Regions from separate parts of the Priestia sp. FSL W8-0524 genome, predicted to be linked through region 2. Evidence: riboswitches for the same ligand, from Rfam matches in the RefSeq annotation. Region 2 holds a riboswitch; each other region holds the start of a gene.
The links. A riboswitch is a leader RNA that binds a small molecule or an ion and turns the genes downstream of it on or off. The one in region 2 is predicted to bind lysine.
Positions count from the first base shown of each region.

Region 1 (10,756 bases), 260 kb from region 2:
TACAAAAAAACGCTCAACCCTTTAATTTCACAAGAAAAACGGCTTGCTCTTACAGCAGCCGTTTTTCTTCTTATTTAATAGATGCTTCTTGATATGAATTGGATGCCTCTTTTTTAAGCTGTCTTGAACCATAAAAAACATAGTAAATAATTGAAAGAAGGAAAATGCCAAGAATCACATACATTAAAGGTAGAGAAACACCAAACAGCATTAAACTTGTTGTAAGCACACTGTATTTTATAATGCTGTATAAGCACAGAATCCCTAATACTAAAGCAACGCTTGGCACTACCGGGTAATTTACTTTAAAAGGACGAGACAAGTTAGGTTCTTTTTTGCGTAAAATAAAAAGAGAAACTAAACTGATGCAGTACATCATCATTGCTCCGAATACAGATAAGATAATAAGGGCATTGGCAAACGTGGCAGATCCAGCACAAATCACACCGATTGCTCCCGGAATCAACAAACCGCCGACAGGAACTCCTTTTTTATTCGTTTTAGCAAGAAATTTAGGGAAGTAACCATCTCGTGCAAGCGCATAGGTTTGTCTTGAAAATCCCATGATGATTCCATTTAAACTAGCAATCAATCCGAATAGCCCGATAATAGCAACAACGGTTGAAATGCCGTTTCCGTATACAGAAGACAGTGCCTGCGGAAGTGGATAATCGGCTAGCTTCCCGCTTCCTCCGCCAAGTCCTGCTGTTACAAATAGCGTAAACAACGTTGCGGTTGCAAGAGTAATAATCGCTCCAATAAATCCTTTAGGAATGTTTTTCTTAGGGTTTTCCACTTCTTCCGCTGCCATTGCTCCGCCTTCTATTGCAAGATAGAACCAAACAGCGAATGGAATAGCCGCTAGTACCCCTGTTGGCCCGTTAATAAATGAATGATCGTTAAAAATATTTGATGTTTGTACATGAGGCAAACCAGCTACATAAAAAATAGATAAACCAATTAGTGCAACAATGGTAGCTGTAAGCTCAATCACCGCTACTTCTTTTACCCCGATTAAATTTAGTAAAACAAAGAAAATAAAGGCACCTACCGTTGCATATACAGGGTTAACGGCTGGGATAAGAAAGTGCAGGTATGCTCCTGTTGATACCGCAATAGCAGGAGGAGCAAAAATAAATTCAAGCAAGCATGCAATTCCGGCGATATATCCGCCAAAAGGTCCAAGTGCTCTTCTTGCATAAGCTGAAGGTCCACCAGCTTGCGGGATAGATGTTGAAAGCTCTGCATAGCTGAACATAAACGTTGTGTAAAACACCGTTACAATTAAGGTTGCAATTGCAAGTCCGATAATCCCGCCTTGTTCAAACCCGTAGTTCCACCCAAAGTATTGTCCTGAAATAACCATACCAACTGAAATAGCCCATAAATGAATAGGTTTTAATTGTTTTTGTAACGCCATACGTTCTCCTCCTTTTGATGTTTAGACAATAAGATGTACACCGCTTGTTTGCTGCTTAATCATTTTGTCAATCATGGTACCGATATGTGCGGCTGCCTCAATAGGAGGCGTTCCTCTTTTATGAATATTAGAAATAACCATACGATCAGACTCTTTTTTGCCTTTGCTAGGTTCATAGCACATGTAAGCACTCATGGATTCAGCACTGACCAGCCCAGGTCGCTCTCCAATCAATAGCACAAGTGCTTTTGGCTTTATGACTTCACCAATTTCATCCATACATGCAACTCGTCCTCCTTTTACAAAAAACGAAGTCCCGATACGAAGTCCATATGACTCCAGTGAATCAATTAAAGCAGGATACACGTCGCTCATGTTTTCTTCAATTGCCTTAGCGCTCAGTCCATCTGATACCACTACTTGTACATCAGGCTGTGGCACGCAGTTTTTTAAAATCTCTTTCTTAGCGCCATCTGCTAATAACCTCCCTTGATCCGGCCGTTTTAAATAATGTTCTTTTGACTCCGCGCGTGTATTCACAGAAAAAAGGTTAAACTCAGATAGAATATCTTCTGAAACTGAGCCGTATACAGAGTCTACGGCTGCGGCATGATCTGTGCGAAAAGATAAAACGTCTTTTGTTAGCGGCCTTGTTCCCGTACGACCAACACCTATGCGGGCAGGGGTAAATTGTTTCAGTGTTTCAAGCGGATCGCGATTTGACTTTGGTATCATAGTAAGCACCTTCCTTAAATCAAATTCATAAAAATAGTTGGGTCTCCAGCTCTTGATGTGAAGCGTCCGTTTTCCATAATACGCTGATCTTCAAGCCATTTTTGAAATAACGGAGTTGGGGTACGGCCGAGTACATTGCGCACGGTTGCGATATCATGATAACTAAGAGACTGATAGTTTAGCATGCAGTCATCAGCCATGGGCACTCCTATTACAAAGTTCACCCCAGCTGTTCCTAGAAGCATACTTAAATTATCCATATCGTTTTGATCAGCATCCATGTGATTGGTGTAACATACGTCTACTCCCATAGGCAAGCCGTGCATTTTGCCCATAAAGTGATCTTCTAGCCCAGCTCGCAGGACTTGTTTGCTGTTATATAAATATTCAGGTCCAATAAATCCAACAACCGTGTTAACTAAGAAAGGCTTGTAGTGGCGAGCTAAGCCGTAGCATCTAGCTTCGAGCGTTACTTGATCAATATTATAGTGGGCTTCTGCTGACAGTTCAGAACCTTGTCCTGTTTCAAAATACCAGCGGTTCGGACCTTTTGCTGTCCCTTTTTCATGAATTAACGCTGTCGCTTCATCGAGCATAGACAGTGAAATCCCAAATGAATCATTACCGGCTTCTGTGCCTGCTAAACTTTGGAAAATCAAGTCAGCAGCTGCTCCTTTTTCGATTGCTCTCATTTGACTCGTCACATGTGATAATACACAGTTTTGAGTAGGAATTGACCATTGGTTGATTATATTTTTTGTTTCATTTAAAAGCGCGTAGATATTATCCGTTGTATCAATAACAGGGTTAATTCCGATAACCGCATCTCCAATTCCATAGCTTAACGCTTCGTAGAGAGATGCTCTCATTCCTTTTAAGTTATCTGAAGGATGATTAGGCTGGGCTCTTGAAGCCAATACGCCTTTTTGACCGATAGTCGTTTGACAAGTAGTTTGCACTTCTATCTTGGCAGCTCCTTGAATTAAATCTAAATTGGACATAATTTTAGTAGCTGCCGCAATCATTTCGCTGTTTAATCCCTTGCTAAGCGCAAGAAGGTCTTCTCCGGTATGCTCATCAGATAAGATGTATTCTCTTAACTCCCCTACTGTCCAATTTTTAATAATGTCGTAAACCGATGAATCAATCTGACTTTCGATTAATGCCGAGACGTTGTCTTCATCTGCGCTTAGCAGCGGGTAATTTCGAATATCAGCAAGTGTGATATCAGCTAGCACTTGTTTGGCTGCCATTCGTTCTTTCATTGACTCAGCGCTAACTCCTGCGAGCTGATCTCCAGAACGTTCTTCGTTTGCTTTGGCCATAATTTCTTTCAAGCTATAAAATGAAAATGTTTCTCCTAACAACCGGGTAGTTTTAAACATCGTTTCCTCCTTGTATGTTCAGTTGATTATGATGAAAAAGCGAGTGTTTTAATCGAAACAGAGATTGCCTCTCCAGCTACGCGTAACCCTAGATCGATATAATCTCCGTGGGTAAAGTCAATTTGATCTAAACAAATAATTTCTAATTCGTTCTCCTGTTTGGCTAGTGCTTGTCCTAAAGCTTTAGCAATATCCTGCTCGCATAAAACAACGAGGCACTTAGCTCCTTTAAAACAAGCACCAAATTCAGCGCTTATTACTTTTGCTAATTCTTGCAGCATTATATAGCTGCAGTAAGGGAAATGAGATAAAGCAATAGCAACGGGAGGATCTTCTGCGCTGAAAACAGTTGAAGCCTGCATACATGCCGTTCGAGCTCTTTCTTGAAACAGCTGCGGATTCCACTCCTCCTCTTGCTGTACGGGTATCTCTATAATCGGAATATTTTTTAGCGGCAGCCGCTTTGATTTAATGTATACGGTTGATCCGCTAACTTCTGTATTTTGCATACCAGCTCCAATGACAGTGGCTCGCGTTGTTTCAGCGGCTTGAGATACCTGTATGGCTTGAAACTGATAAGCTAGCAGCGGACCAATGTCTCCGTGTATGGCCACTTCCTTCACTGTTTTTGGTTTCTCCTTCTCTATCATGGCTCCTACTCCTCCCGAGACCATGATTGTCTCTGGCCGAGTAGAAGATCTTGTATGAGGGGAAACGAGCAGCAAAGAGGTTTGCTTCAGTGCGCTCACATAATCCACGGTTTCTTTAGCTAGCAATTTGCAAATAGACGAGAGTTTTTCAAATGTTGCTTTTTCGCCTTCTTGAAGCATCAGAGAATTATTTTTTAAAAATTCAGTTAAATAAGACGAAACGTAGGTAACAATACCATCTTCGTTTAGTCGAATTAATCTTCCGCCTACATGCAGGGTAAACGTTTCAATCACTTTTCCATTTTGACATAAGGCGATGTTAGCAGTGCCTCCACCTACATCAATATTGGCAATCACTTTATTGGTTTCAGCAGAATGTTCGATTGCTCCCGATCCTTTTGCCGCTAACATTCCTTCTAAGTCAGCACCAGCTGTTGCAACAACAAAATTCCCAGCGTGTTCAGCTAGATAGTGAACGATACTCTCTGCATTTTGCTTCCGAGCCGTTTCTCCTGTGATGATCACAGCACCCGCCTCCACTTGATCTAAGGAGATCCCTGCTTTTTTGTACTCTTTTTCTAGTAATAGCGTTAACCTTCGAACATCGATTTCAACCTCGTTTACCATAGGTGTTGTATAGATGGAACTTGCATACGTTACGCGACGATCAATAATTTGACAGCCTGGCAGCGTAAACTGATTTTGTTGATTTGCTATTAACAGTTTGCTTACAATCAGTTTTGTTGTGCTTGTTCCAATATCTAAACCTATGCTCGTGATCCATTTCTGTAGCATACGATCAATCCTTTATCTCGTTTGAATATGTTGACTATCATAAAACAGTTTTTTGAATATTTCACTAACTATGTTATCAAACCTGACACACTTTTGTGTAAACAAAGGTGACAAATAAGAAAAAAGACTAAATCTTGGCAGATTTAGTCTTTTTTCTTATGATGAGTGTGATTTAGTTACAATCATTCTTGATGCCGATGGAATTAACAATGAAAGGATAATTAGACATGATAGCAACGACCCAATCATCGAAATCCCATTCATCGAGAAAGAATACCATAGAACAGGCATTCCTTTTGGTGCAGCAAATCCCCAAAATATTAAACCGGCAATAAAATGGCAAAAATAACGAGCAAAACTTCCTATAATTAAAGATAAGATAATAAAAAAGAAAGCTTTTGATCTTTGATTATTAGCTAAATATCCTTTAATAGAACTAGAGAAAATCCCGCCAAATCCAATAAAGGTAACAGCGATAATATACTCTATAAAAGCTTGCAACGGGGTTAAAATATACGCATTTCCTAAAGCTAGTTGCAATATTCCCCATAGAAATCCAGATAAAGCTCCTCCTTTAACTCCCCATCGAAAACACATAATAAAGATAGGAACCATAGAGAACGAAATGCTTACACCTATTGCAATTTTTATAGAAGGTAAAAGATCAATCAAAAAAGCCAATGCTGCAAAAATAGCTATTTCAATTTTAGCCTGTAAAGGTAATGCTTTATTCACGTTTCTCACTCCTGTTTTTGAATCATTCATATCAAACGGTTTACACAGGAGTAAGCAAATATATGCTACTATTCCCACATTCCTACGCTAGCGTTAACTAACAGGTTCGAAGGGTCTGAACATTTCGTTCACTCTCAGCACGGCGGCTCCCCCTGTGGTACGTTTGGATATTTATGTAGTATAAAGACAATGTTTATTATACCATACGTAACAAAATAGATTCGAGAGATTTCAAAGATGTTTCTATTTTCTGAATCTATTTTTTATAATGACAATCGTTTTAGTATTTGTTATACTTCTTTTATGTCAATTGAATATAAAAAACCCTCATCCTAATCGATGAGGTAGAGGTCGCAGTTTTTAATAGTAAAGTAACGGAAATGCAGAGAACATTGAGGATGTTGCTTGAAAGGAAAAATTGCCGAAGTTTAAATCACTTCTCGGTTGATTTAAGCTGGGGCTGTCTCCGAACAGGAACAGAACTGTCACATCATGCGAGTGATGTGAAGAGCTATCTTCACGGAAGGTTGACGCGGTTTTCAGATTTAAAAGCGCGCACATATACTGCGGGCTTTTTTTATGTTATCCCGTCTCTTTCCGTACATTCGAAAGGAGTATTTATCTATGCAAGAGCAGCAAGAATTAAAACGTGGGTTGAAATCTCGCCACTTAACGATGATTTCATTAGGAGGAGCCATCGGAACCGGCTTATTCCTAGCAAGTGGTGGAGCAATTCACACAGCAGGACCTGGGGGAGCGCTTTTAGCTTACGCTATTATTGGCGTAATGGTTTACTTTTTGATGACCAGTCTAGCAGAGCTCGCAGCTTATATGCCTGAAGCTGGTTCATTTAGTACGTATGCGTCTCGTTTTGTAGATCCATCCTTTGGTTTCGCTCTCGGCTGGAACTACTGGTATAACTGGGCTATTACGATTGCAGCTGAATTATCCGCTGGAGCCCTTATTATGAAATTTTGGTTCCCGAACTCTTCTTCTATTTTATGGAGTGCCCTGTTTTTATTAATTATGTTTGGGCTTAACTACCTTTCTGTAAAAGGATTTGGTGAATCTGAATTTTGGTTTTCGTTAATTAAAGTAGTAACGGTTATTATCTTTTTAGTTATTGGTATTATGATGATTTTTGGTATCTTTAACAATGAAGCACCAGGTTTTAAAAACTTCACGCTTGGTGATGGACCGATTCACGGTGGATTCTTCACTGTACTAGGTATCTTTATGGCAGCTGGTTTTTCATTCCAAGGAACAGAGTTGCTTGGAGTCGCAGCTGGAGAAAGTGAAGATCCGGAAAAAACGGTTCCTCGCGCAGTTAAACAAGTCTTCTGGCGCATCTTGTTATTTTATATTTTAGCTATTTTTGTTATTGGAATGCTTATTCCATACACAGCGAATTCATTAGCAAGTGATGACGTGCGAGTAAGTCCGTTTACTTTAATATTCGAACGAGCAGGTCTGGCGTTTGCAGCATCAGCGATTAATGCCGTTATTTTAACAGCTGTTTTATCTGCTGGTAACTCAGGCATGTATGCTTCTACGCGTATGCTGTGGAACTTAGCGAAAGATGGAAAAGCACCAAGGTTCTTAGCAAAAGTGAATAAACGAGGCGTTCCAGTTAATGCCTTAATCGCAACGGCACTTGTCGGTACACTTGCATTTGGTGCTTCATTTTTTGGAGACGGTGCGGTATATACGTGGTTACTTAACGCTTCTGGTATGTCTGGTTTTATTGCTTGGTTAGGAATTGCGATCAGCCACTATCGTTTTAGAAGAGCATTTGTTGCTCAAGGTCATGATTTGAGTGAACTTCCATATCATGCAAAACTTTTCCCATTTGGCCCTATCTTTGCCTTTATTTTATGTGCCGTTGTTATTTTAGGCCAAAACTATTCGGCGTTTATGGGTGACTCGATTGACTGGTACGGTGTACTTGTTTCTTATATCGGACTTCCTTTATTCTTAATTGTGTGGTTAGGATACAAATGGACGAAAAAATCGAAGCTTATCCCGTTAAAAGAATGTCAAGTAACAGTGAAAAAATACGAATAAAAAAAGCTCTCTATTCTTTGGGACTGACCCCCTAGAGTGAGACAAATAAAAAACACCTTTAAGTTAAAAAACGGGTATGTAGTACCTAACAATAACTTGGAGGTGTTTTTTCTATGGGGACAAGAGTCAGTTATCCGGTAGAAATAAAATTAAAAGCGATTGAAATGAGATTAGCTGGTATACCTGTAAAAGAAGTATTGTCACAGCTGAATATTCGTAATCATACCCAATTGAAAACGTGGATGACATGGTATAAAAATGGAGAAATGCATCGATTTGGACAGCCTGTAGGCAAGCAGTATTCATATGGAAAAGGTCCTGAATTTAAAAGCGAGACGTCTAAGTTAGAGGCAGAGAACCGGCAGTTAAAGCAACAGATTGAGATCTTAAAAAAGTACAAGGAATTGGAAAGGAAGTGGTACCAGAAATTGTAGTAAACACAGTGGAAGAGCTAAAAGGTCAGGTGCCTATTTATCAAATCTGTTTACATCTTAATATCCCTCGATCCACTTACTATCGTTGGAAGCAACATACAAAACGGGATACATTAAAGAAATGGATGGAACAACAAGTTGGTGAACAATGTCATAAACACAAGTTTCGATATGGCTATCGAAAGATTACAGCATTACTCAATCGAACGATGAAGATTAATCATAAGTTTGTGCAGCGTGCCATGCAGAAGTATGGTTGGCAATGTCGCGTAAAACGGAAGAAACGTCAGCGAACAGGGCAACCTTATCAGGTTGCAGAGAATGTATTAAATCGTGAATTTCGAGCTGATCGTCCTCTTCAAAAACTAGTGACGGATATTACCTACTTGCCTTTTGGACCCAAACAGTTGTATCTTTCAAGTATTCAGGATTTATTTAACGGAGAAATCATTGCGTATTCCATTGGTGATTGTCAAAACGTAGCGTTTGTTTTAGATACGTTAAGTCAACTTCCTTCTTTGCCTGAAGGATGCACGCTGCATAGCGATCAAGGTTCCGTGTACACATCGTATGCTTATCAACAAAAAATCAAAGAAAGAGGCATTACCATGAGTATGTCCCGCAAAGGGACTCCCGCAGATAATGCCTCTATCGAATCGTTTCATTCCTCGCTAAAGTCTGAAACGTTCTACCTTGACGAGTTGACATATACTACGACCACCATCGTAGAGCAAACCGTCAAAAACTATATTACTTATTATAACAATGCCCGTATTCAAACAAAACTAAACAACCAGTCACCGGTACAATATCGGCAACTGGTCGTTTAAAAGGTGTTTTGATCCCTGTCTCAAAAACAGGGGTCAGTCCCCTTTTGAATAGAGAGCTTTTTTTATATGAGCTGATCGGCAAAATGAAGAGATATATAAGCGGGTTGGTTTTTCATAACAAGCATATAACCTTTGAGGGGACGGTTATAGTAATCAGCAGCTTCGATATAATAAATACGCTGAATTAACCTGCTTAAATGAGTTGCAAAAGATGGAAGTTGGTGATTAGGAATGGTTTGGATGTAGTCTATGATTTCTTGTTTAGTTTGAAGGCCTGAACGGGTACATTCTAACAGATGAAAAAGCGGATCTGCTGCTATAGTAGATAGTTCAGAATTGTGTTTGATTCTATTCAGCTGGATATGCAGTTCTTTTTGGGACCATCTTTTCGGCACAGCTCTTAGATGTTGATATTGAAAATGTGTACTCATGATAGCTAACACCTTTCGTATTAAAATAATAAAACAACTTATTATTTTAATAACCTTTACACATGAAACTAAAACGTTACAATGTGTAAAGGTGTCATACATCTTATAAAATAAGCTGATAAAAAAGTACATCTTGCCACTGATCAAATTTCCAGCCCACTTCTTTAAACTCTCCGCAAAATGTAAAATTAAATTGCTCATGCATTTTGATACTGATATCATTCCCTTTTGTAATTCCTGAAATGACAACGTGATGGTCGAGCTCTTTAGCTAATTCCAAAATGCGCTTCATAAGCTGTTTCCCAATACCATGCCCTTGTTGATTTTTATCAATATAAATCGATAGCTCTACTGTTTGAATGTACGCTTCTTTATCTCGATACGAGGAAAGCGAAGCATAGCCCGCTACTACTCCATCTTTTTCCGCGACAATAAGTGGAAAAAGTTCATTGCTAATATGATTATTAAACCAGCCCCTTCTTTGTTCTACTGTTACAGGCGTTAAGTCAAAAGTAGCAGCACTTGTTTGAACGGACTGATTATAAATTTCAACAAGCATAGGTAAATCTTCTTCTTTAGCATAACGAATGATCATATGTACAAACTCCTTATAGTATAGAATTATCTTTATTTTACTTCTTTTAAGAAACATAATCTACATAAAAAACCGATGTGCGTATGCACATCGGTTATTGGTTTTGGGCATATTGAAAGGTTTGAAGGACTTGAAGAGTCTCTTTTGTAGAAACGACCGTTGCAAACTCTCCGTGCAAGGAAGACAGTGCGAATGTATGTACATCTTCTGCAAGAAGTCTGGTTTTTCCATCGTAGGACATACAATCAAAACAGGCCGTTGCATCGTTCACAACATACGTCCTATACCCTAGATTTCCAGCCATGCGCGCAGTCGTAGAGACGCAGTGATTAGTAGTTAGTCCTATTAAGATAAGCGTATCATAGCCATTTGCTTTTAAATAGCTATCTAGCTCTGTTCCAATGAAACAGCTGTTCACGTGCTTGCGAATTAAGTATTCGTCTTCTTGTGGACCAAATCCTTCTTTGAACTGAAACCCCTTTGAACTTGGATGTAAAGGAGAGTCTGGATTTTCTGATGCATGCTGCACGTGAATGACAGGATAGTCTTGGCGCCTCCATGCTTGCAGTAGCGTCAGCATATTCTTTTCTGCATCTAAATTGTTTCTTTCTCCCCACTGGGGTGAATAAAACCCTTCTTGTACATCGATAAGTAGCAACACTGGCCGGGAACGTAGCATAAG
Region 1 is NZ_JBBOUG010000001.1:2,309,433-2,320,188, forward strand. It holds gene eat (ethanolamine permease) at 71-1,420, opposite strand; gene eutC (ethanolamine ammonia-lyase subunit EutC) at 1,442-2,155, opposite strand; gene NST66_RS11705 (ethanolamine ammonia-lyase subunit EutB) at 2,170-3,540, opposite strand; gene NST66_RS11710 (ethanolamine ammonia-lyase reactivating factor EutA) at 3,567-4,985, opposite strand; gene thiT (energy-coupled thiamine transporter ThiT) at 5,142-5,750, opposite strand; TPP riboswitch at 5,783-5,883, opposite strand; lysine riboswitch at 6,058-6,242, shown strand; gene NST66_RS11720 (amino acid permease) at 6,345-7,784, shown strand; one part of gene NST66_RS11725 (IS3 family transposase) at 7,898-8,168, shown strand; one part of gene NST66_RS11725 (IS3 family transposase) at 8,168-9,048, shown strand; gene NST66_RS11730 (hypothetical protein) at 9,111-9,479, opposite strand; gene NST66_RS11735 (GNAT family N-acetyltransferase) at 9,583-10,074, opposite strand; gene NST66_RS11740 (cysteine hydrolase family protein) at 10,169-10,753, opposite strand.
Region 1: linked by a shared signal. The riboswitch ahead of NST66_RS11720 (amino acid permease) and the one ahead of lysA (diaminopimelate decarboxylase) in region 2 are both predicted to bind lysine.

Region 2 (10,756 bases):
AACTCGTGTTACATATAAAGAGGCTGGGACAAAAGTAGTTTTGTTGAAGGGAAATCCGACCGATGAATTCAAATTCTTGATGGAGAATCTCGATTCCTCGGTCGGATTTTTTCATGGTGATAGTGAACGTAAATTTCATGTGTGTAGGTGTAGGTGCTTCTAGCTGTGGATTGATTTCGTTATCTCCCAGCCTCTATTTAATTTGCGTCCAACTTATTTGTTATTTGTTTTGCTGTCAGAAAATTAATCAACTCTCTTACAGCGAATGAACTGTAGCGTTCTTTTAACAGAATAATTCCAAGTTCCCACATCATTTCAGGATCTGCAATAGGTACCGTAATAATATTGGAATCTTTCACTTTGGCATAAAGCGATTCGGGTAAAATAGCAATACCTAGTTCTGCTGCTGTTAATTCAATAATTAAATCCCATTGAGAACTTTTATATGCGATAGAAGGCACAAATCCTGATTTTAAAGCATCTTGAATTAACCGGTCGTGCAGCGTAAATTCTTCACTGAACATAATGAATTTTTCATGCTCCAATTCTTTCATCCAGAAGGAAGAACGTTTAGCTAAAGGATGGTTTTTATGGGCGTATAAAAGGAATCTCTCCTTAACGAACGGGTATACGTGAAAATGCTCATCATGACCGCTTGTGAGAGGAAGCATAACAATCCCCATATCTACACCAGCCTCTTCCACAAGGGCTTCAATTTTTTTTGCTCCAAATTCAATAAGCTCTAGAGATACTTTAGGGTATTGTTCATTAAATGCTTTTGCAATCTTCGGGAAAAACAAGGTCCCGATGAGCGGAGGGATTCCCATCTTGATTTGCCCTGTTTGCAAGTTCATTAAATCGCCCAACAAGTGAGGCATGTCTTTTAACACCGACAGCGCTTTAGTTGCCTGATGATACACGACTTCTCCTGCATCGGTTAGCTTTAATTCTCTTGTTGAACGGTCAAGAAGCTCAAATCCTAGTTCATTTTCTACTTTTTTGACGGCTTTACTTAAAGCCGTTTGTGACAAATGAACTTGCAGCGCTGCCTTTGTAAAATTTTTATGATTCGCTACCTCTATAAAGTATTCTAAGTCTCTGATTTCCATGTGAAACTCCATTTCTGCAAACTGCTTATCCTTTTTTTTTACTCTTTATTTTAACCATTAAATTATTTACTGTAAATGCGCTGATTAAAAAAGGGAGCTATCCAATGAATAAAAACGAGGAAAGGAAATGAACTAAAGTTTCTGTCGAAATTGATTTATAAAACCAATAATCTTTTTATAGAGAAACATAGATTTTGCTACTAGCTGATGAGGAATATAAAGATTTTTGCCTGTACGTTCGGGCAAAAATGCAAAACTTATCAAAATAACTGAAAGCCCAAAGGCTGCAGCTGTAATCTCTATCCAAGAAAACACCATATCATTCCTCCTTTTACAAACCTATTAATAGAATATGTAAAAGTTTGAAAGGAGGTTGTACGATAGACCTATAAAGAGCGTCGTCATTAAGCTCTCTCAAAATAAAATGACGTCAAAGAACGCAGGGCCTGTGCCAAACGTTCTTTGACGTCATTTTATTTTCGCTCTTCAGCTTGATGCTCTTGTTTGTTTTGCTCAGTGAGACGTTTTTGATGAGCTTTTGTTTCTGCACTTACGTGATTCGCATCATTCGGTTGATTCTTCTTTGAACCTCCTGCAGCGTTACTCATTAGACGACACCTCCAGTCCGGTTATGAAACATACCTATAGAATGTGCGTATTTACAAACTTTATACACGGCTATCGATATTACTGCACACGAAAAAAGCAAAGGGAGAGTCACTAAGACTGTTCCCTTTGCTTTTTTACTAGGCGACTTTATCGGTGGTGATAATTTTGTTAATCCAGTCTTTTCCTTCTGTAAACCTTGTAACAAGCATCGCTGTTACTGTATTTCCCGTACTGTTTAAGAGCGTAGCAGGGGCGTCAATAATTGTGGAAATGACCGCAATGATGGGCAGAACTTCTGGCGAAAATCCGTAAATTGTAATGATTAACATTTCGCCAATCATACCGCCTCCAGGAATTGCTCCCATTACGGCTCCAACTAAAAAGGCTACGCCTAATATGCTCAAAATACTCGTAGCAGACGTCATATCTTTGCCGAACAAACTGAATAAGAAAACAATTTTTAGAATACCACCGATAACAGAACCATCTTTATGGGTGTTTGCTCCTAATGGAATCACTGTTTCAGCAATATCCAGAGGCACACCCATTTTCTTTGTTGCGTCTAAATTGACTGGAATAGATGCCGCGGAAGAACAGGTAGCAATAGCAGTGATAGAAGGAGCAGCTGCATTTTTCCAAAACAGCTTAATTCCTGCTTTACCGCCAGCAATCCATGCGTATAGCGTAAAGAAGCCAAAATAGTAAACGATTGCAATTAATAAATAAAGAATAAATGCTCTAGCATACCCTTGCAAGATCTTTGGTCCAAGTTCTCCTACTACAGTAGCAAAATAGCACCCTAAACCAATTGGAGCATAGTACATGACAATTTTAACGACTTTCATCGATACTTCTTGACCCGAAGTCAGAAATTTCGCCATAGGCTGTCCTTTTTCACCAGCCATCGTGGTAGCAATACCGAAGATAACGGCAAAGACAATTAATTGTAAAATATGCTCTTTCGAAAATAACTGAACAAAATCAGGTACAGTAAATGTACTAACAAGCTGATTTAAAAGCGTCATTTTTTCAGCTGTATTTTCACTGTCACCCATTAATTCTTTAATGGCAGAAGTATCTACGTTGTGCAGCGGATTGTAAAGTGATGCGCCTAAAAAGCCTAGAACGGCTGAAACAACAGCAGTGGCGACAAACACAACGGCGATACCTAGCATAATTTTACCAAGACGTTTCATTTCGTTCATGTTTGCGATCGCCGAAGCCACACTAAAAAAGACAAGGGGAACGATAATCATGAACATTAAATTAAGAAACAAATCACCAAAGGGCTTTACGACTGCCACATCGGGCCCGATAGCATATCCTGCTATCCCGCCAATTAAAATAGCGAGAAGCAGAATAAGCGATGATCTGTACGTTTTAAATACACTTAAAACCATATAGATTTCCTCCAAACAACAATAGCTTCTTTACTACGCAAGAACAGCTATCATTTGCTCATTGCATACGTAGTAACGACTGGCTTTACATCTTTACGCACCAAATCTTCGTATGTTTCTCGCTCTACAGCAAGACGAGCTTCTCCATTTTTCACAAATACAACAGCAGGGCGCGGAATACGGTTGTAATTGCTAGCCATTGAATAGTTGTAGGCACCTGTAGAGGATACTGCTAGTAAATCTCCTTGATTAACGCGCGGTAAATCGATATCCCAAATAAGCATATCTCCTGATTCACAGCATTTCCCCGCAATTGATACTGTTTCATCTTTTTTATCCGTCACTCTATTAGCCAAGACAGCTTCATGTTTTGCATCGTAAAGAGCAGGACGGATATTATCGGTCATACCGCCATCAATTCCTACGTATTTGCGTACACCTGGAATCTCCTTCGTTGAGCCGATTGTATAAAGCGTTGTACCTGCTTCTCCTACGATGCTTCTTCCAGGCTCAATCCAGACTTCCGGAAGGGTATAATTCTGTTCAGTTAACGTGCGGCTTAGCTTTTCTGTCAGTGCATCTACATAATACTCAACTGGAAGTGGAGAGTCGCTTTCGGTATAACGAATACCAAAACCACCACCTACGTTTAAAACTTTTACTTCAAATTCCATTTTATCACGAATACTGAATAAGAAATCAGTTAAAATATCAATGGCGCGAGAAAAACCATCTACTTCAAAAATTTGCGAACCAATATGACAATGAATGCCTAAAAGATCGTAGTAAGGCTTTTCTAATGCAGAACTTACCGCTTTCATAGCCTGGTCATTGGAAAGACCAAATCCAAACTTGGAGTCTTCCTGTCCGGTCATAATATATTCATGTGTGTGGGCTTCAATCCCTGGAGTAACACGCAGAAGAATAGATGCTTTCTGTTTGCGCTCAGCTGCTAAGGCATGTAAAACTTCAAGTTCGGTAAAGTTATCCACAACAAAACAGCCAATATTCGCATCAAGAGCCATTTCAATTTCTTCAATCGTTTTGTTATTTCCGTGAAAATGAATGCGTTCAGCTGGATATCCCGCTTCAAGAGCTGTAAATAATTCGCCTCCTGAGACCACATCTAATGACATATCAAGCTTCGTTAAAAGGCTAGCCATTTCCATACAAAGAAACGCTTTCCCTGCATAGGCGATTTGATATGAAAAGCCGCTTCTTTGAAAGGCTGAATGGAAGGCCTTGCATTTCGTCTCAATTAATTCTTGATCGTAGATGTATAGGGGAGTGCCGTATTGTTTTTTCAGTTCGACCGTATCGCACTGCCCAATTTCTAAATGATTGCTGCTGTTAATTTTACTCGTTCCATGTAAGTACATAATCCGTATCCCTCCATTTAAATCATTCAACTATAACTTTGATGGTCAGTAGAAAAACACAAAAAAGACCCGTGAAGTGATGTTCACGCGTCTTGGTTTCATAATAATAAAGTATTATTACATTCTAGGCATCAACATCTCTTCAATAGCTCTCCACAAACCAAGTGGTTTGTGACAGCTCAGCATTTATTCAATACTGAACCAGTATATGAACACAATGGATGTTTATATACTTCGGCACGAAATCCCTTTTACTTATCTTCACAGACTCCATTAGTCTCCAATAAGTGACTCTTGATTTCATGCACCTCTATTCTCAGAGAGGAAAATTATATTTAAATGTAACTCCTATTATATTTCCTTTTCCTCTGTCTAGTCAATGAAAAGTTAAGGCATAGGAATATCAAAGAAGATAAATAAAAAAGCTATGAAGCTTCCAGATAGAATCCAAGCAGCCAGCGCTGTCTTCTGATGAATGATTAAAAGTGAGAACGTGACAATATTGAAGAGAAAAGAACATAGCAGCGACCATCCATAATGATGAGTGATACTGTGATTAACATAAGCAATGAACTCAATCACAGTAAATAAAAGCGCCCATAAAAGAATCCACCACAGCCGGCCGCTTACATGCAGCGGCAGCCTTCCTAAAAAAACCGGTATAACAAACGGATAAATAATTAAGGTTATTCCAAGAGAAACCATTAGGTGATCGGGTAGAAAAAGATGATCAATACCAACAGGGTGAAATACCCATACGCGGTGATGAAACAGCAGCACTTCATAAAGCAAATTCCCCGTGACCCAAAACAGCAAAGTAGGGTAGTATTCTTGATACCTTCGCCACTTGCCAAATAGTAAACCAAGAATGATAAAAAATAATACAAATGAAGATTGCATACGCTCTCCTTAAAATAATGGTTATTTCTTTTTATTTACATATTATAGTGGTTTTATTCTTTCATTTTTTTATTCAGCACCTATAATAGAAAAGCCGTAAGCCACAGCGTTAAAGACGTACTACCACTATTTATGGCTTTCTTCACCCTGTTATAATCTTGGTAAAAGAACTTCTACCGCTTTTGTTTACGAGACGAAAGGAGCTATATGTCAAAGTCAGCAAGGCTTAAAAATAAGCTTAAAATAGCTTCGCCTAGTATGTGACTTCTTTTTTTGCTATGCTAAAATTGCATACATATAGCATGAGAATACTAGAAGAAAGAAAAGGGTGTTTTGGTATGAAAACATACATCGTAGTTGGAGCTGGGGTACTTGGAGCTTCTACGGCATATCATTTAGCAAAAGCAGGAGCAGATGTGACATTGATAGATCGCAAGGATGCTGGTCAAGCTACTGATGCAGCAGCAGGAATTGTTTGTCCATGGCTTTCGCAGCGTCGAAATAAAGCATGGTACCGCTTAGCAAAAGGCGGCGCCAAGTACTATCAAACATTAATTCAGCAATTAGAAGAAGATGGAGAAACGGATACGGGATATAAGCGAGTAGGAGCAATTAGTTTACACACTGATGAACAAAAGCTTAAAAAAATGGAAGAACGAGCATATAAGCGTCGGGAAGAAGCCCCCGAAATAGGCGAGATTACACGTTTATCCGCTAAAGAAACACAGGCTTTGTTTCCGGCTCTTTCGGAAGAATACAGTTCAGTTCATATTAGTGGAGCCGCTCGCGTTAACGGAAGAGCTCTTCGAAACGCACTTGTGAATGCAGCGAAGAAAAACGGTGCAAAAATAATAGAAGGAAACGCAGAACTACTTTATGAAAATAATCAAGTAACGGGCGTTGCCGTAAATGGACAAACCCTTCTAGCAAGTACAACAATCGTGACAGCAGGAGCGTGGGCAAATCAATTACTAGAGCCTCTTGGAGTGAAATTTTTAGCAAGCTTTCAAAAAGCGCAAATTGTCCACTTGCATCTTCCTGATTTAGATACAAAAGACTGGCCCGTTGTAATGCCTCCAAGCGACCAATATATTCTTTCGTTTGAACAAGGTCAAATTGTCATAGGAGCAACACATGAAAACGACACGGGTTATGACTTGAGAGTAACGGCTGGGGGGCTTCATGAAATTTTTTCAAAGGCCTTATTAATTGCTCCTGGCTTAACAGAAAGCACAGTCTTAGAAACAAGGGTAGGGTTTCGACCATTTACTCCAGGCTTCTTGCCAGTCATTGGGGCTCTTCCAGCTTACGAAGGAATACTAGTAGCGAATGGTCTCGGAGCTTCAGGCTTAACGTCGGGTCCTTATCTTGGTTCAGAGCTTGCTAAATTAGCACTTGAAATGGAAATGGAAATTGATCTTAGCGATTATGATGTAAGAGGAGCTATTGAGTCCTAAGCAAATAGAATGAATGAAAACAAATAGAAGTTCGCAAACTATAACTACTATATGATGAAAGGAAGTAGATTGTTTGCGAAAGGTTATGATAAGTGCAGCAGCAGCTTTTTTATTTATGAGCGGGACGCCTGTATTAGCGGAAAACAATCCTCAGCCAGAAACAAAAGACGTGCAGCTGACGTCTCAGCAAAAGCAGGAATTATCCGTTCTGTACAAAGAAATGTTCGAAAAAAAGAAAGAAATACTTTCAAAATATGTGGAGTACGGCGTGCTAAGCAAAACGGAGAGTCAAAACATTTCTTCACATATGGAAAATCGCTATCAGCATATGGAGAAAAATGGGTTTGTTCCGAAGCGGCACTGTCATAAAATGCATCATTCAAAGTAATTCCTATTCACATAAAAAAGCGCCTATACAGGCGCTTTTTTTATGTGAATGAATGGAAAATATCTGCTTCTTTATCTAGTAAATTTTAAACGCCTCATGTAAAATTAAGAGAATGAGAACGATTAGGAAAGATGCTAGTGAGGGGTAGGTAAATATGAACGATGAACGAAAATAAAAAAATAGTCCGATTACATGCAGAAAATCATTCAGCTGAGGCTCTAGGAATCATATTTGCTTACAAACAAAAAGGTGACCACCTTGTTTACAGTATGTATCAAGGAGAAAGCGTTTCTGAGCAAAAAATACCTCTAGAAGAATGGGTCTCGTATGAGCATTTTTTCGAAGCGCTAAATAAAAAGAAAACGCTTATGTACGAGCTTCAAATAAATGATAAACGCTATGTAGTAAACTTAACCCCTTTATCTTACACAGAAAAGCCTGAAATTATGGGACATTGCGTTAATATAACTACTTATCAAGAGAAAAAAGAACAGATTCAGCCTTTTATTTATCATAACGCAGATGCTGTTGCTATCGTTGACTTAGAGGGTAAAACGCTTCAAGTGAACCCTGCGTTTGAGAATACATTTGGCTGGACGTTTGAAGAAATTCATCAAAAGCCTCTTCCGATTATACCTTCGTTTTTAAAGGAGCCCGTGTGCGAACTTCACAAGACTATTCAATCAGGGGAATCGAAAACGGAATTTGAGACGGTAAGACAGCATAAAGACGGGCATTTAATTAATGTAAGCGTCACACTATTTCGCGTTGAAAATATGAATGATTGGCCGTTATGCATTGCGTTTGTCTATCGAGATATAACATCGCGCAAGCAGGATGAGACGGCTTTAAAAGAAAGCGAACAGCGCTACCGAAGTTTGATTGAGTTATCCCCGGAAGCAATTATCGTTCATAGTGAAGGTAAAATTGATTATATCAACCCTGCAGGAGCTAAAGCACTAGGATACAAGAATCCTCAAGATGTATTAGGAGCTTGTGTTTATCAGTTTGTTCACCCTGATTACTATGATGTTGTAAAACAGCGAATTTATCGAATGAAAACAGAAAATAAATCTGTGGATCTGCAGGAAGAAAAGTTTATTCATAAAGACGGTCATACGATTGATGCCGAAACCATTGCCTTTCCTATTCCGTATATGGGAAAGCAGGCCATTCAAGTTTTGTTTCGTGATATTACAGAACGTAAAAAAACTGAAAAATTGCTGCGTGAATCCGCTCAGCTTTCCTTAGTCGGACAGTTAGCAGCGGGTATCGCTCACGAAATCAGAAACCCTCTAACAGCGGTAAAAGGATTTATGCAGTTATTAGAAGAAACGAGCGGTCAGCCTTACTATGTAGAAATGATAAATCATGAGTTAGATAGAATCGAATTGATTGCCGACGAGTTCTTGAGTCTTGCAAAGCCTCAGGCGAAAACCTACAAAGACAAACACGTCCAAGATATCTTAGAGAACACGTTAAAGCTAGCTGAGGTGCAGGGGATTACAGAGAAAATTCACGTAAAGAAAGAGATTGATCTTCATCTTCCTCTCGTATTATGCGAAGAAAACCAGTTAAAACAGGTCTTTAGCAATATATTTAAAAATGCCGTCGAATCTATGCCAAGTGGAGGAACTGTAACGATTCAACTAAAAAGATTTAATCAGGAGAACCTTGTTGTCCGGTTTAGCGACGAGGGGCCAGGCATCACGCAGGAACGAATGCAGCATTTAGGAAAACCTTTTTATAGTACGAAAGAGAAAGGAACGGGGCTTGGACTGATGGTGTGCTATAAGATCATTCGAGAACATAGAGGAGAAATTAACTTTGTAAGTGAACTTGGAAAAGGAACTACCGTAGACATTCTTTTGCCTTTTAAAAAGTAGATTCTACTTTTATAAGCATGAAACCTTTTCTAAAGGGGAATACATGTTAGTGAACGAATAATGAGGTTAAAATAGGAGGGAATACGATGGAACGTATTGAAACGGGAGAGATTTTTACAATTTTAGATGAAAATGATCAAGAGCAAGATATTGAAGTGCTTGGAAAAATGACGATTGAAGGCCACGATTATATTGCCGTTGCGTTTGTGGAAGAAGTTTTAATTGAAACAGAAGAAGAAATTGATGTTTTCTTTTTAAAAATTGAAGATGATGGTGAATGGTCTTCAATTGAAGATGATGATGAGTTTGAAAAAGTATCAGCCGTATTTGAGGAAATGACATCCGCGTAAAAAGAGAGGTTACAACCTCTCTTTTTTTTATTTCTGAATAATATAATATTTAGAATTTTTCTAAAAATATCTTGCTGAATTATTTCCCTTCATTTATGATGAATATGTAACATACCAACCGGTTAGTAAGTAAATGAAAGCGAGGGACTACCGTGTATTTTTCTTACTCTGACAAAGTAGTGAAGCTGCAAAAAGAATTGAGCTCTTTTATGGAAGAGCATATTTATCCAAATGAACGGCTATACGAACAACAGCTGAATGAACAGCCATCTAGATGGTCAACTGTTCCTCCAATCATGGAAGAGTTAAAAGAAAAAGCAAAGCGAGCCGGGCTATGGAACTTATTTTTGCCAGAAAGCGAATACGGAGCAGGTCTAACAAATGTAGAATACGCTCCTCTTTGCGAAATTATGGGCCGTTCTATTATTGGACCAGAAGCTTTTAACTGCGGAGCTCCTGACACTGGCAATATGGAAGTGCTGGTTCGATACGGAACGCCTGAACAGAAAGAAAAATGGCTAAAGCCTCTGTTAAATGGAGACATTCGCTCCTGCTTTTCTATGACAGAACCAGATGTAGGTTCTTCTGATGCCACAAACATTCAGTGCAGTATTGTAAGAGAAGGCGATGAATATGTAATCAATGGAAGAAAATGGTGGTCTTCAGGTGCGGGAGATCCTCGCTGCAAAATTGCTATTGTCATGGGAAAAAGCGATTTTAACGCATCTAAATATGAACAGCAGTCTATGATTCTAGTTCCATTAAATACTCCGGGAGTTAAAATTGAACGAATGCTGCCAGTCTTTGGATACGATCACGCTCCTCATGGACATGCTGAAATTCATTATGACAATGTGCGTGTGCCAGCATCCAATATGCTTTTAGGCGAAGGAAAAGGGTTTGCTATTGCTCAAGGTAGATTAGGGCCTGGACGTATTCATCACTGCATGCGTCTAATAGGAGCAGCTGAAAGAGCGCTCGAAGAATTATGTAAGCGTATTCAAATTCGTTCTACATTTAATAAGGTGCTTTCTCAGCAAGGGGTTATTCAAGAATGGGTGGCAGAATCGCGTATTGAAATTGAGCAAGCTCGCTTATTAACATTAAAAGCTGCTTATATGATGGACACAGTTGGAAATAAAAAAGCGCGGAAAGAAATTGCCATGATTAAAGTAATAGCTCCTGCTATGGCTTTAAAAGTCATTGATCGTGCCATTCAAGCATTTGGAGCAGCAGGTGTTTCAGAAGACACGCCGCTTGCGGCACTTTGGGCAAATG
Region 2 is NZ_JBBOUG010000001.1:2,050,596-2,061,351, forward strand. It holds gene NST66_RS10270 (LysR family transcriptional regulator) at 198-1,109, opposite strand; gene NST66_RS10275 (hypothetical protein) at 1,242-1,427, opposite strand; gene NST66_RS10280 (hypothetical protein) at 1,583-1,717, opposite strand; gene NST66_RS10285 (dicarboxylate/amino acid:cation symporter) at 1,856-3,118, opposite strand; gene lysA (diaminopimelate decarboxylase) at 3,169-4,497, opposite strand; lysine riboswitch at 4,636-4,818, opposite strand; gene NST66_RS10295 (CBO0543 family protein) at 4,885-5,397, opposite strand; gene NST66_RS10300 (NAD(P)/FAD-dependent oxidoreductase) at 5,736-6,854, shown strand; gene NST66_RS10305 (YckD family protein) at 6,928-7,242, shown strand; gene NST66_RS10310 (PAS domain-containing sensor histidine kinase) at 7,404-9,128, shown strand; gene NST66_RS10315 (DUF1292 domain-containing protein) at 9,215-9,478, shown strand; gene NST66_RS10320 (acyl-CoA dehydrogenase) at 9,631-10,756, shown strand, end outside.

Region 3 (10,756 bases), 2.3 Mb from region 2:
ATGTACCGATTTTATTCGGTACAACACCAAACGCCGTGTTCAATCAGTTGTTCACCGCACTCATCGCCTACGTTTTACTAAAGTTTTTACATATACAAGGTAGCAAGAAAAACACACGAAAACCCTTATCATTTGCAGGGTTCACACGTCTGTTTCTTTGCGCTACCCTGCCTTTAGAATGGCGAATAGCCATCTATGAAACACTTGAATTCTATCAAAAACTATACGAAGGAGTTTCTGGATGATTTTGGTTAATCAACACGTGTGATAAAATATAAATTTATAAAATTTTATATTTGTTAACGCTTACTACATTGATGTTAAAGATTTTTTCTTTCTATTATAATATCGCTTGCCACAGTTAAGTAAGCGTTTACTTTATACTTTTATTGTAAACAAGTTCACAAAACATTTACACAGGTAAAAGTACCCTTTTAAAAGTAATTTTATGGATTTTTTATCTTTACATCTAACTCTTTTTACCATAATAAAGATCCTCTTACATTTTATTAAAAAAATGCGTGAGAGGTTTTTTAGATTTGTATATAATAGTAGTAAAGAAAGAGGGGAAAGCATGAGCAATTTACAAACAGAATCACAGCAAGAACTTGAAGAGACGATGGAAACATTAGAACCTAATGCCGCAGCTGAAACAGAGAGAGCTCTTGATCACGTTCCATATTTTGGATACAGTCTTTTGCGTGACGTGTTGATTCCAGAGCTTCTTGGAGACGAAACGAATACCATCTCATACTGGGCAGGAAAACACCTTGCGCGTAAATATCCATTAAATACAATGGATGAAATCGTCGCTTTTTTTAAAGCAGCTTCCTGGGGAACACTGACGCTTGCCAAAAAAGATAAATATTCACTAGAGCTTGAGTTATCAGGTGATGTGGTCAGCAAAAGATTTCAGCAGGAAACTTGTTCATTTCATCTTGAGTCAGGATTTGTGGCTGAACAGATTCAGCGTCAAAACAACTGCCTAACAGAAGCCTACTTAACACCTAAAGAAAAGAACGGAAAAGTGCTGATTTCCGTGCAGTGGGACCGAAAAGATATCTTACCTACCGAAACCCGTGCGGAGCGTTATAAAAAGTAAGAAATACGTATATATAAAAGACGTGGAGATACCACGTCTTTTTTCTCTTCTTTATACTTGCACTGCCTGCTGCTCTTCTAATTCAAATGCTACGTGAAGCGTCTCAACAGCTTTTACCATATCAGCATGCGGTACAACTGTAGATACTTTAATTTCAGACGTGCTGACCATCTTCACTTCAATTTTCTCTCCTGCCAGCACTTCAAACATTTCGGCTGCAACACCTGGATTAGATATCATGCCAGATCCCACAATCGATACTTTAGCCAGACTGCTTTCATGTTCAATACGCGTATACCCCAAGGTAGATTTATACTCTTTTAAGACGGCAAGAGCAGCTTCTACGTCTACAGTTTTAATAGAAAATGAGATAGAGAGGCGATTATTAGCCGTTACGTTTTGAATAATAATATCCACGTTTAACTGTTCTTTTGCTAATGCTGTAAAAATAGTAGAAAGAGTTTGTAACTCGTTGTTTAACCCTTCAATTGTCACCCGTGAAATATTATCTTCAAACGCAATTCCTCTTACGACTAAGTTTTGTTCCATTGAAACTTCCTCCTCAACAATCGTTCCATTCTCGTTTTCTAAGCTTGAACGCACTTCTAGCGGTACCTGATAATTTTTTGCAAACTCAACAGCGCGCGGATGCAGCACCCCTGCTCCTAAATTGGCTAATTCTAACATTTCGTCATATGAAATAGAATGAAGTTTACGAGCATCTTCTACGTAGCGCGGATCCGTCGTAAACACTCCTGTTACGTCTGTATAAATATCACATTTTGCAGCTTTTAGTGCCGCGGCAAGAGCTACTGCCGTCGTGTCAGAGCCGCCTCGACCTAATGTTGTAATGCTTCCATCTTCTGAACAGCCTTGGAATCCAGCTACTACTACGATTCGACCTCTATCTAATTGGCTTTGAATACGAGTCGTGTCAATGTGCTGGATTCGTGCATTGCTGTGAACTGCTTCCGTCTGGATACCAGCTTGCCAACCTGTTAGCGAAGTGGCTTCATGACCTTTGAATTGAAGAGCCATTGTTAACAGGGAAATCGTTACTTGTTCTCCAGTTGTAAGAAGCATATCCATTTCGCGTTTACTTGGACTGTCCGTAATATCACTTGCTAATTTCACCAGTGCATCTGTGGTTTTGCCCATTGCCGATACAACAACTACTACTTGGTTACCGCGCTCTGCTTCTTGAATAACACGGTTTGCTACATGTTGAATACGTTCAACAGAACCAACAGATGTTCCACCAAATTTTTGAACGATTAATGCCATAATTTTGTTCATTCCTTTTCAATAAATTTGCATATGCAGGATGATGAGAAGCTAAATTTTTTTACTCAGACAATAAAAAAAGCAATGAGATGAGCTCTCATTGCTTAACGAACGAAAATTATAAAACATAACCGTCCACTGCCGTGAGATAGCTCTCCAAGAATCTACATCTTGACAATCCTACGTTTATTCAACGCAGAACCAGCAATCATTACTATGAGGTAATGTTCACTTCGGCAAATTTCCCTTTCCGCATCGTTCATAAGGGCTCATACCCTTCCTGATGCGTACTGATTAAATTTGCACCTCTATCTTCACTTCATTTGATGAAGTGTCGTATGAAATTAGTTAATAGCTTATCAAATATTTTCTATTATTTCAAGACTATTTTTGCAATGTTTCATAAATTTTTTCAGCAATGTTCTGAGGAACACCTGAATTTCGAATATCTTCAATCGTTGCTTCTTTCAATTTTTTCACCGAACCAAAATGCTTTAACAAAGCTTTTTTACGCTTTTCTCCCACTCCCGGAATGTCGTCCAGAACTGACTGAAAAGCGGACTTAGAGCGCACTTGACGGTGGAAGGTAATCGCAAAGCGGTGAACTTCATCTTGAATTCGCTGAAGCAAATAAAATTCTTGACTATTGCGTTCAAGCGGTATGATTTGAGGAGGCTCACCAATCATCAGATTGGAGGTTCTGTGCTTATCATCTTTGACAAGACCTGCTGTAGGCACTAAAAGTCCCAATTCATTTTCGAGAACGTCCTGGACTGCAGCTAAATGCCCTTTGCCTCCATCTACAACAATTAAATCCGGAAGCGGAAGGCCTTCTTTTAACGCTCTGGAATACCGTCTGCGAACGACTTCCCTCATGGAACTGTAATCATCTGGTCCCTTTACGGTCTTAATTTTATATTTGCGATATTCTTTCTTTTCCGGTTTCCCATCAACAAAAACAATCATCGCAGAAACTGGGTCTGTTCCTTGAATATTTGAGTTATCAAATGCTTCAATCCGATAAGGAGCGGCAATTCCAAGCTCTTCTCCTAACCGTTCAACTGCGCCAACTGTACGCTCTTCATCTCGTTCAATTAAATAGAATTTTTCACCGAGCGCAATCTTTGCATTTTTACACGCAAGTTCTACTAATTCTTTCTTTTTGCCTCGCTTTGGATGCTGAACCTCTACTTCTACTAACTTCTCAGCTAACTCTGCATCAATCGTTGCTGGAACCATCACTTCTTTTGGCTTAATATTTTTGGCATAAAACTGACCGATAAAAGTTAAGAAATCTTCTTCTGGCTCTTTATAAAAAGGAAACATAGAAACTTCTCGCTCAATTAATTTCCCTTGGCGAATAAAGAAAACTTGAACACACATCCAGCCTTTATCGTAAGAATAGCCAAACACATCTCGATTAACAAAATCATTAAACGTTACTTTTTGCTTTTCCATTGTCGCTTCGATATGAGCAATTTGATCTCGGTATTCTTTAGCCCGTTCAAAGTCAAGTTCTTCTGAAGCTTTTAACATTTTTTCAGTTAACTCTGTTTTGACATGCTCATATCCACCATTTAAAAACCGCGTGATATTTTCAATAATTTGTTTGTTTTGCTCTTCTTTTACCTCTTTTACGCAAGGAGCTAGACATTGCCCGATATGGTAATACAAACAAGGCCTATCTGGCATAGTGGAGCACTTTCTTAACGGATAAATGCGATCAAGAAGCCGCTTTGTTTCATTTGCTGCTTGAACATTAGGATAAGGACCGAAGTATTTCCCTTTATCTTTTTTTATTTTTCTTGTAATAACAAGTCGGGGCTGTTTTTCAGCTGTAATCTTAATAAACGGATAGCCCTTATCGTCTTTAAGCATAATATTGTATTTTGGGTCATGCTTTTTAATTAAATTCATTTCTAAAATAAGCGCTTCTAAATTAGAAGATGTGACGATATATTCAAAGTCGACAATGTCGTTTACAAGTCGAAGCGTCTTTCCGTCATGAGATCCGGTAAAGTAGGAACGTACTCGATTTTTTAATACTTTTGCTTTTCCTACGTAAATGACCGTTCCATATTTATCTTTCATCAAGTAACAGCCGGGCTGATCCGGTAAAATAGCCAGCTTTTCTTTTAAATAATCGTTCATACTTTTCTCCTTCCTCTTCTCTTACTCTGTCCATCTATACAATCGCTTATGAAGCGTAACCTACATTCTTGCCTGTCTTAATACATGTACATAAGCTGGATTTATGGCGGTGTTCCTTACATCTAGTATAAAACAAACGAACGCATATTCGCTAAATAAAAGTATTCCCAAAAGAGAAAAAGTGGAGAAAAAGAAAAAAACCTAGCCTGAGCTAGGTTTTGACTTACGCGTGTTTATTAATTAATTCTGTTAATGCTTCTTTTGGTTGGAAACCAACTACTTGATCAACTTTCTCTCCATCTTTGAATAATACTAAAGTTGGGATACTCATAACACCAAATTTTCCAGCTGTTTCTTGATTTTCATCAACGTCTACTTTTACGATTTTAACTTTATCGTTAAGTTCGCCATCAATTTCTTCAAGAACTGGAGCAATCATTTTACATGGGCCACACCATGGTGCCCAAAAGTCAACAAGCACTAGGCCTGATTTAATTTCATCTGTAAAGTTTTTATCTGTAGCATGTGCAATAGCCATTTTAATTCCTCCTAAATATATGCAATATCCAAATTCTACTCACAGTATATCACCTTCAAATAAGGTTTGCTAACTTTTTGCTTACATTTATACTGTTTATTCTCCGCTCTAGTTTGTACAATTTGCCTAAAAATATGCGTAGAAAATTTCGTTTCCCATGAGGCTGAGACCTGACTAAATGAATCCAAAGACGAACAAATAGTATACATGGGTTGAACCGCTTGCGACACCGCAGTTGATTTCCATGCAAGACTTCGCTTTTCTAGCAGGAGTCTTCGCCTTGCCCTCCAATCACCTGCTAGAAAGACCTACCCTGCGTTTACCCTAACAAAAAAAACGAACCACTAATCAAAAATCTTGATCAACGGTTCGTTCTTCACTTCGTCTCAAATACTTTTGTCCGAGAATCTTACGCAGACTGTACTTTCAGCTTTTTAAATTCTTCCGTTAGCAGAGGCACTACTTCAAATAAATCTCCAACGATTCCGTAGTCAGCTACTTTAAAAATATTCGCTTCAGGATCTTTATTGATTGCAACAATAATTTTTGAATTTGACATACCTGCCAAATGCTGAATAGCACCTGAAATTCCGCAGGCAATGTATAAATCTGGTGTGACTACTTTGCCCGTCTGACCGATTTGAAGAGAATAGTCGCAGTAATCTGCATCGCACGCTCCGCGAGACGCTCCAACAGCTCCATTTAACACGTCCGCTAGTTCTTGGAGAGGTCCAAAACCTTCCGTGCTTTTTACACCTCGACCACCTGCAATCACGACTTTTGCTTCGGACAAATCAACCCCTTGCGTTGCTTTGCGTACGACTTCTTTTACAACAGTACGCAGGTTTTTGATTTCAACATTTAAATCCTCTACATCACCTGTACGCCCCTCATCTTTTGCAAGCGGTGAAATATTATTTGGACGAATCGTGACAAACGTAAAAGCATCGGTCATGATTTTCTTCTCAAATGCTTTACCAGAATAAATTGGGCGAGTGAAGACTACTTGATCCCCTCCCACTTCTACATCCGTCACATCCGAGATAAGTCCTTTATCTAAGCGAGCTGCCAGTTTTGGCGCTAGATCTTTGCCAAGAGCCGTATGCCCAAATACGATAGCTTCAGGCTGTTCACTTTCAATGATGGCTAATAATGCCTGAGCGTAACCATCCGATGTGTAAGCAGCTAAATCTTCATGCTCCGTCACAACAACTTTATCTGCTCCGTATGCAATAAGTTCTTCACTTAAAGATTTTACGTCCTTTCCTACTAACGCTGCAATAATTTCTCCCCCGTCAGCTACAGTAGACGCTGCGGAAATCGCTTCAAACGATACGTTTCGTAATCCCCCATCACGTGCTTCTCCAAGAACTAACACTTTGCGTCCCATTACAATACCCCCATTGTTTTGACTTTTGACTTATTAAATGACTTTTGCTTCCTTATGCAGTAAATTGACCAGCTCTGTTACTTGATCTTTTATATCTCCTTGTAATACGCGCCCCGCGTCTTTTTTCGGAGGTAAATAAATTTCAATTGTCTTTGTTTTTGCTTCTACATCATCTTCATCTAAATCTAAATCGTCTAATTCCACTTCAACCAACGGTTTCTTCTTTGCTTTCATAATCCCTGGAAGAGATGGATAGCGAGGCTCATTAAGTCCCTGCTGAGCTGTTACTAAAAGAGGAAGCGACGTTTCAATAACTTCCGAATCTCCTTCCACATCGCGTACAACCGTCACTTTTTCACCTTCAATATCCAGCTTTGTAATCGTTGTAATATAAGGGATTTCTAACTGTTCTGCTACGCGCGGTCCCACCTGGCCTGAACCTCCGTCAATCGCTACGTTTCCTGCTAAGATTAAATCAGGAGATTGCTCTTTTAAGTACTGTGCCAGCAGCCTAGAAGTCGTGTACTGATCGCCATCTTCTATGTCATCTTCCGTATTGATTAAAACCGCTTTATCTGCTCCCATAGCCAAAGCTGTTCGGAGTTCTTTTTCTGATTCTTCCCCTCCTACACTCACGACCGTAATCTCTCCGCCATGCTTTTCCTTTAGCTGAATAGCCTCTTCAACTGCATACTCATCGTAAGGATTAATAATAAATTCAGCTCCATCTTCAACAATTTGACCATTTTTTAGTGAAAGTTTCTCCTCTGTATCGAACGTTCTTTTTACTAACACATAAATATTCATTCAATTCCCCTCCTAAGCTTATTTTCCTAAAAATTTAGGCTGGCGCTTTTCAATAAAAGCGGCTACGCCTTCTTGAGCATCACGGCTTTTGAATACGCTTCCAAAAAACTGTGCTTCTTTTTTGATGCCGCTGTAATAAGCATCTGTTTTTACATGTTGAAGCAGCTGCAAGGTAGCTTTAACAGAGATTGGGCTTTTTTTGGCAATTTTTCTAGCAAGTAAAAATGTTTCATTGATAAGCTGACTTTCTTCAAAAGCTGCGTTTGCCAATCCTAACTCCACTGCCTCGCTGCCCGATATTGGATCACTTGTCAGCATCATCTCACAAGCCTTATGAACCCCTACATAACGAGGCAATCGCTGAGTTCCTCCAAACCCTGGTATAATTCCTAACTGAAGTTCAGGCAAGCCCAGCTTAGCATTTTCTGTTACCAAACGGATATGGCAGCTCATAGCAAGCTCTAATCCTCCGCCTAAAGCAGCTCCATGAATAGCTGCAATAACTGGTTTTGGGTAATTTTCAATATACTCAAAGAGCTCTTGGCCGTTAACAGCAAGTTTCTCGTAATCTTTTTCCTGCTGCAGTGATGTAAACTCTTTTATATCAGCTCCAGCACAAAAGAATTTCCCTTCGCCTTTAATGACGATAACCCTTGTCTCTTTGCTATCTTCTAAATGTTTTAAAACACTTGAAAGATCTTTTAATAAATCTTGAGACAAAGCGTTAGCAGGTTGTCTATTCAACGTAATGAAGCTTATTGCATCAACAGTTTCAACCTGGATAATCTCCATTTGTTTCCCCCACCCTTTCTTTCTATTTTCATTACCTTGCGCTTCTCCCCTCGCAAGGGAGCAGCAGGCTCACTTACGATTATGAGCCGCTGCAGCCGTTTAACAGCAGGGAATGGACTTTATCTACCGATTCTATTAGACCATATCGATGATCGTTCATTACCCATGTTGTGACAGTTTCATCAATCGTTCCAAAAATCATCTGTCGCGCAAGACGAATATCTATATTTTCAGAAAACTCACCCGTTTCGATTCCTGTCTGTAAAATAGAATCAATGAGAGTCAGATAATCTTTTAATACATCGTTAATTTTCAATCTTAAATCTTTGTTCGATTGACGCAGTTCAAGCTGTGTCACTGTAGCTAAATGATGATCCTCCGCTAGAAACGAAAAATGCTTGTCAATTAATACGTGAAGTTTTTCTGCCGCAGTTTCAATTCCCGCCAGTTCTTCATAAATTTTTTCTACAAACTGTCCCATCTTCTCTTGAAATAAGGAAATCAAGACATCTTCTTTGTTTTTAAAATATAAATATATCGTACCGTCTGCAACTCCAGCCTGCTTAGCAATTTTAGAAACCTGAGCATTGTGGTATCCGTTTTCTGCTATTACTACTACAGCTGCATCGATAATCTGCTTATACTTTGGCTTATTTCTTCTCAATCTTATACGCTCCTTTAAAATATGAATGATTATTCATTCATATCTTTATAATAAAGAAACCGCAAGTATCTGTCAATTATGTTTCAGCAAAAAAATCAAAGGCGACGATCGATTACGTCGCCTTTTTATGCTTTTCATTTTCTTCTTCAATCAGTGCTCGTCGCAGAATCTTCCCGACCGCTGTTTTTGGAAGCTCATTTCGAAATTCATAAAGGCGCGGAACTTTATAAGCAGCTAAATACTTTCTAGAAAACTCATTTAACTCTTCTTCAGTACATCTTACACCATTTTTTAATACAATGTAAGCCTTCACTGTTTCTCCTCTATATGGGTCAGGAACACCTACCACTACAGCTTCTTGAATTTTTTCATGCTCATATAATACTTCTTCAACTTCTCGAGGATAGATATTATATCCCCCGGCAATAATAATATCTTTCTTTCGATCTACTACATAAAAATAACCTTTATTATCCATATAGCCAACATCACCTGTTAGCAACCACCCGTCTCGCATAACAGCCTCCGTTTCTTCAGGCTGCTTCCAATATCCTTTCATGACCTGAGGACCTTTAACCGCAATTTCTCCTACTTCGCTTACAGCAGCTTCTTTACCTGTTTCAAACGAGAGAATTTTGGCATCTGTGTCTGGCCAAGGCACTCCAATGCTTCCTGGTATTCTCTCTTTCCAAAGAAAATTAGCATGAGTAACAGGAGAGGTTTCCGTCAATCCATATCCTTCCACTAGTTTACCTCCAGTGAGCTTTTCAAACTGCTCCTGCACTTCCACAGGAAGAGGAGCCGAACCGCTCATACATGAATCAATAGAAGATAGGTTGTATTTTGCTAAATCAGGATGGTTTAATAATGCGATGTAAATTGTCGGAGCACCTGGAAATAAAGTAGGCTGCTGCTTATGAATGGTTTTGAGCGTCGTTTTTGCATCAAATTTAGGCAGAAGCACCATCTCGTAGTTTTGCAAAACCGATAGAACAAGAACCGTTGTTAAACCATACACATGAAAAAACGGGATAATTCCAAGCACTTTTTCTTCTCCATGCTTGCAGCGGTATAACCAATGTGAACACATCGTTGCATTGGCTACCAAGTTTTTATGAGTAAGCATGACTCCTTTTGGAAAACCTGTTGTTCCCCCGGTGTATTGTAAAATCGCGATATCTTCGTCTGAAATTCCCTCAGCATTACATACTGCTGGAGAGGATTCACTTATAATGCGTTTAAATAAATGAGTAGTCTCCGTATGACTCACATCCACGCTTATCTTCTGCTGTTTGCGCTGAATAAATGGATAGATTATGTTTTTGGGAAATGGGAGATAGTCTTGAATAGAGGTGATGACTACGTGTTTTACACTTGTTAACGCTTTCATTTTTACTACACGCGGATATAGCAAATCGAGTGCAATAATCATGGTCGCTTCTGAATCATTCAGCTGATACTCTAACTCCCTTTCCGTATACAAAGGGTTTGTTTGAACGACTACTCCTCCGGCAAGAAGAACAGCATAAAAGGAAATGACAGCTTGAGGGCAATTTGGAAGCATAATGGCTACTCTATCCCCTTTTTTTAATCCCAGTTCAATAAGGTAAGATGACAGTTTCAAAGAATCTTGATGCAGTTGGGAAAACGTCATTTTTTTCCCTAGAAAATAGATTGCGTTTTTTTTAGGGGCTTTTTGAACTGCTTCTTCAAAAAGCTGTGCTAAATTTTTTTGCTCATAATGAAGCGTAGCAGATATTTCCTCTGGGTATTGAGAAAGCCATATCTTTTCGGTGGATTCCACACGTATCCTCTCCCTCAAAAAAATAAAAAATTAGAATTTTCTAATTAAAATTATAGTTCATTCTTTTTTTAGATGCAATCGTTATTGAATGTTCTCTTTCCTGTCTAATCACTCTTTCATCCTGCAGCGTAATAAATAAAAATTGGATTTATCCCTGTACATTATCCGAATTTTTTGTATATAATAAAAATTAGATTTTTTTTAAGGAGCTGTATGAATTGATA
Region 3 is NZ_JBBOUG010000001.1:4,376,820-4,387,575, forward strand. It holds gene NST66_RS22890 (IS4 family transposase) at 1-245, shown strand, start outside; gene NST66_RS22895 (YslB family protein) at 575-1,102, shown strand; gene NST66_RS22900 (aspartate kinase) at 1,154-2,386, opposite strand; lysine riboswitch at 2,528-2,705, opposite strand; gene uvrC (excinuclease ABC subunit UvrC) at 2,771-4,537, opposite strand; gene trxA (thioredoxin) at 4,761-5,075, opposite strand; gene NST66_RS22915 (electron transfer flavoprotein subunit alpha/FixB family protein) at 5,485-6,465, opposite strand; gene NST66_RS22920 (electron transfer flavoprotein subunit beta/FixA family protein) at 6,499-7,272, opposite strand; gene NST66_RS22925 (enoyl-CoA hydratase) at 7,291-8,064, opposite strand; gene NST66_RS22930 (TetR/AcrR family transcriptional regulator) at 8,144-8,728, opposite strand; gene NST66_RS22935 (AMP-binding protein) at 8,841-10,532, opposite strand; gene NST66_RS22940 (5-methyltetrahydropteroyltriglutamate--homocysteine S-methyltransferase) at 10,751-10,756, shown strand, end outside.
Region 3: linked by a shared signal. The riboswitch ahead of NST66_RS22900 (aspartate kinase) and the one ahead of lysA (diaminopimelate decarboxylase) in region 2 are both predicted to bind lysine.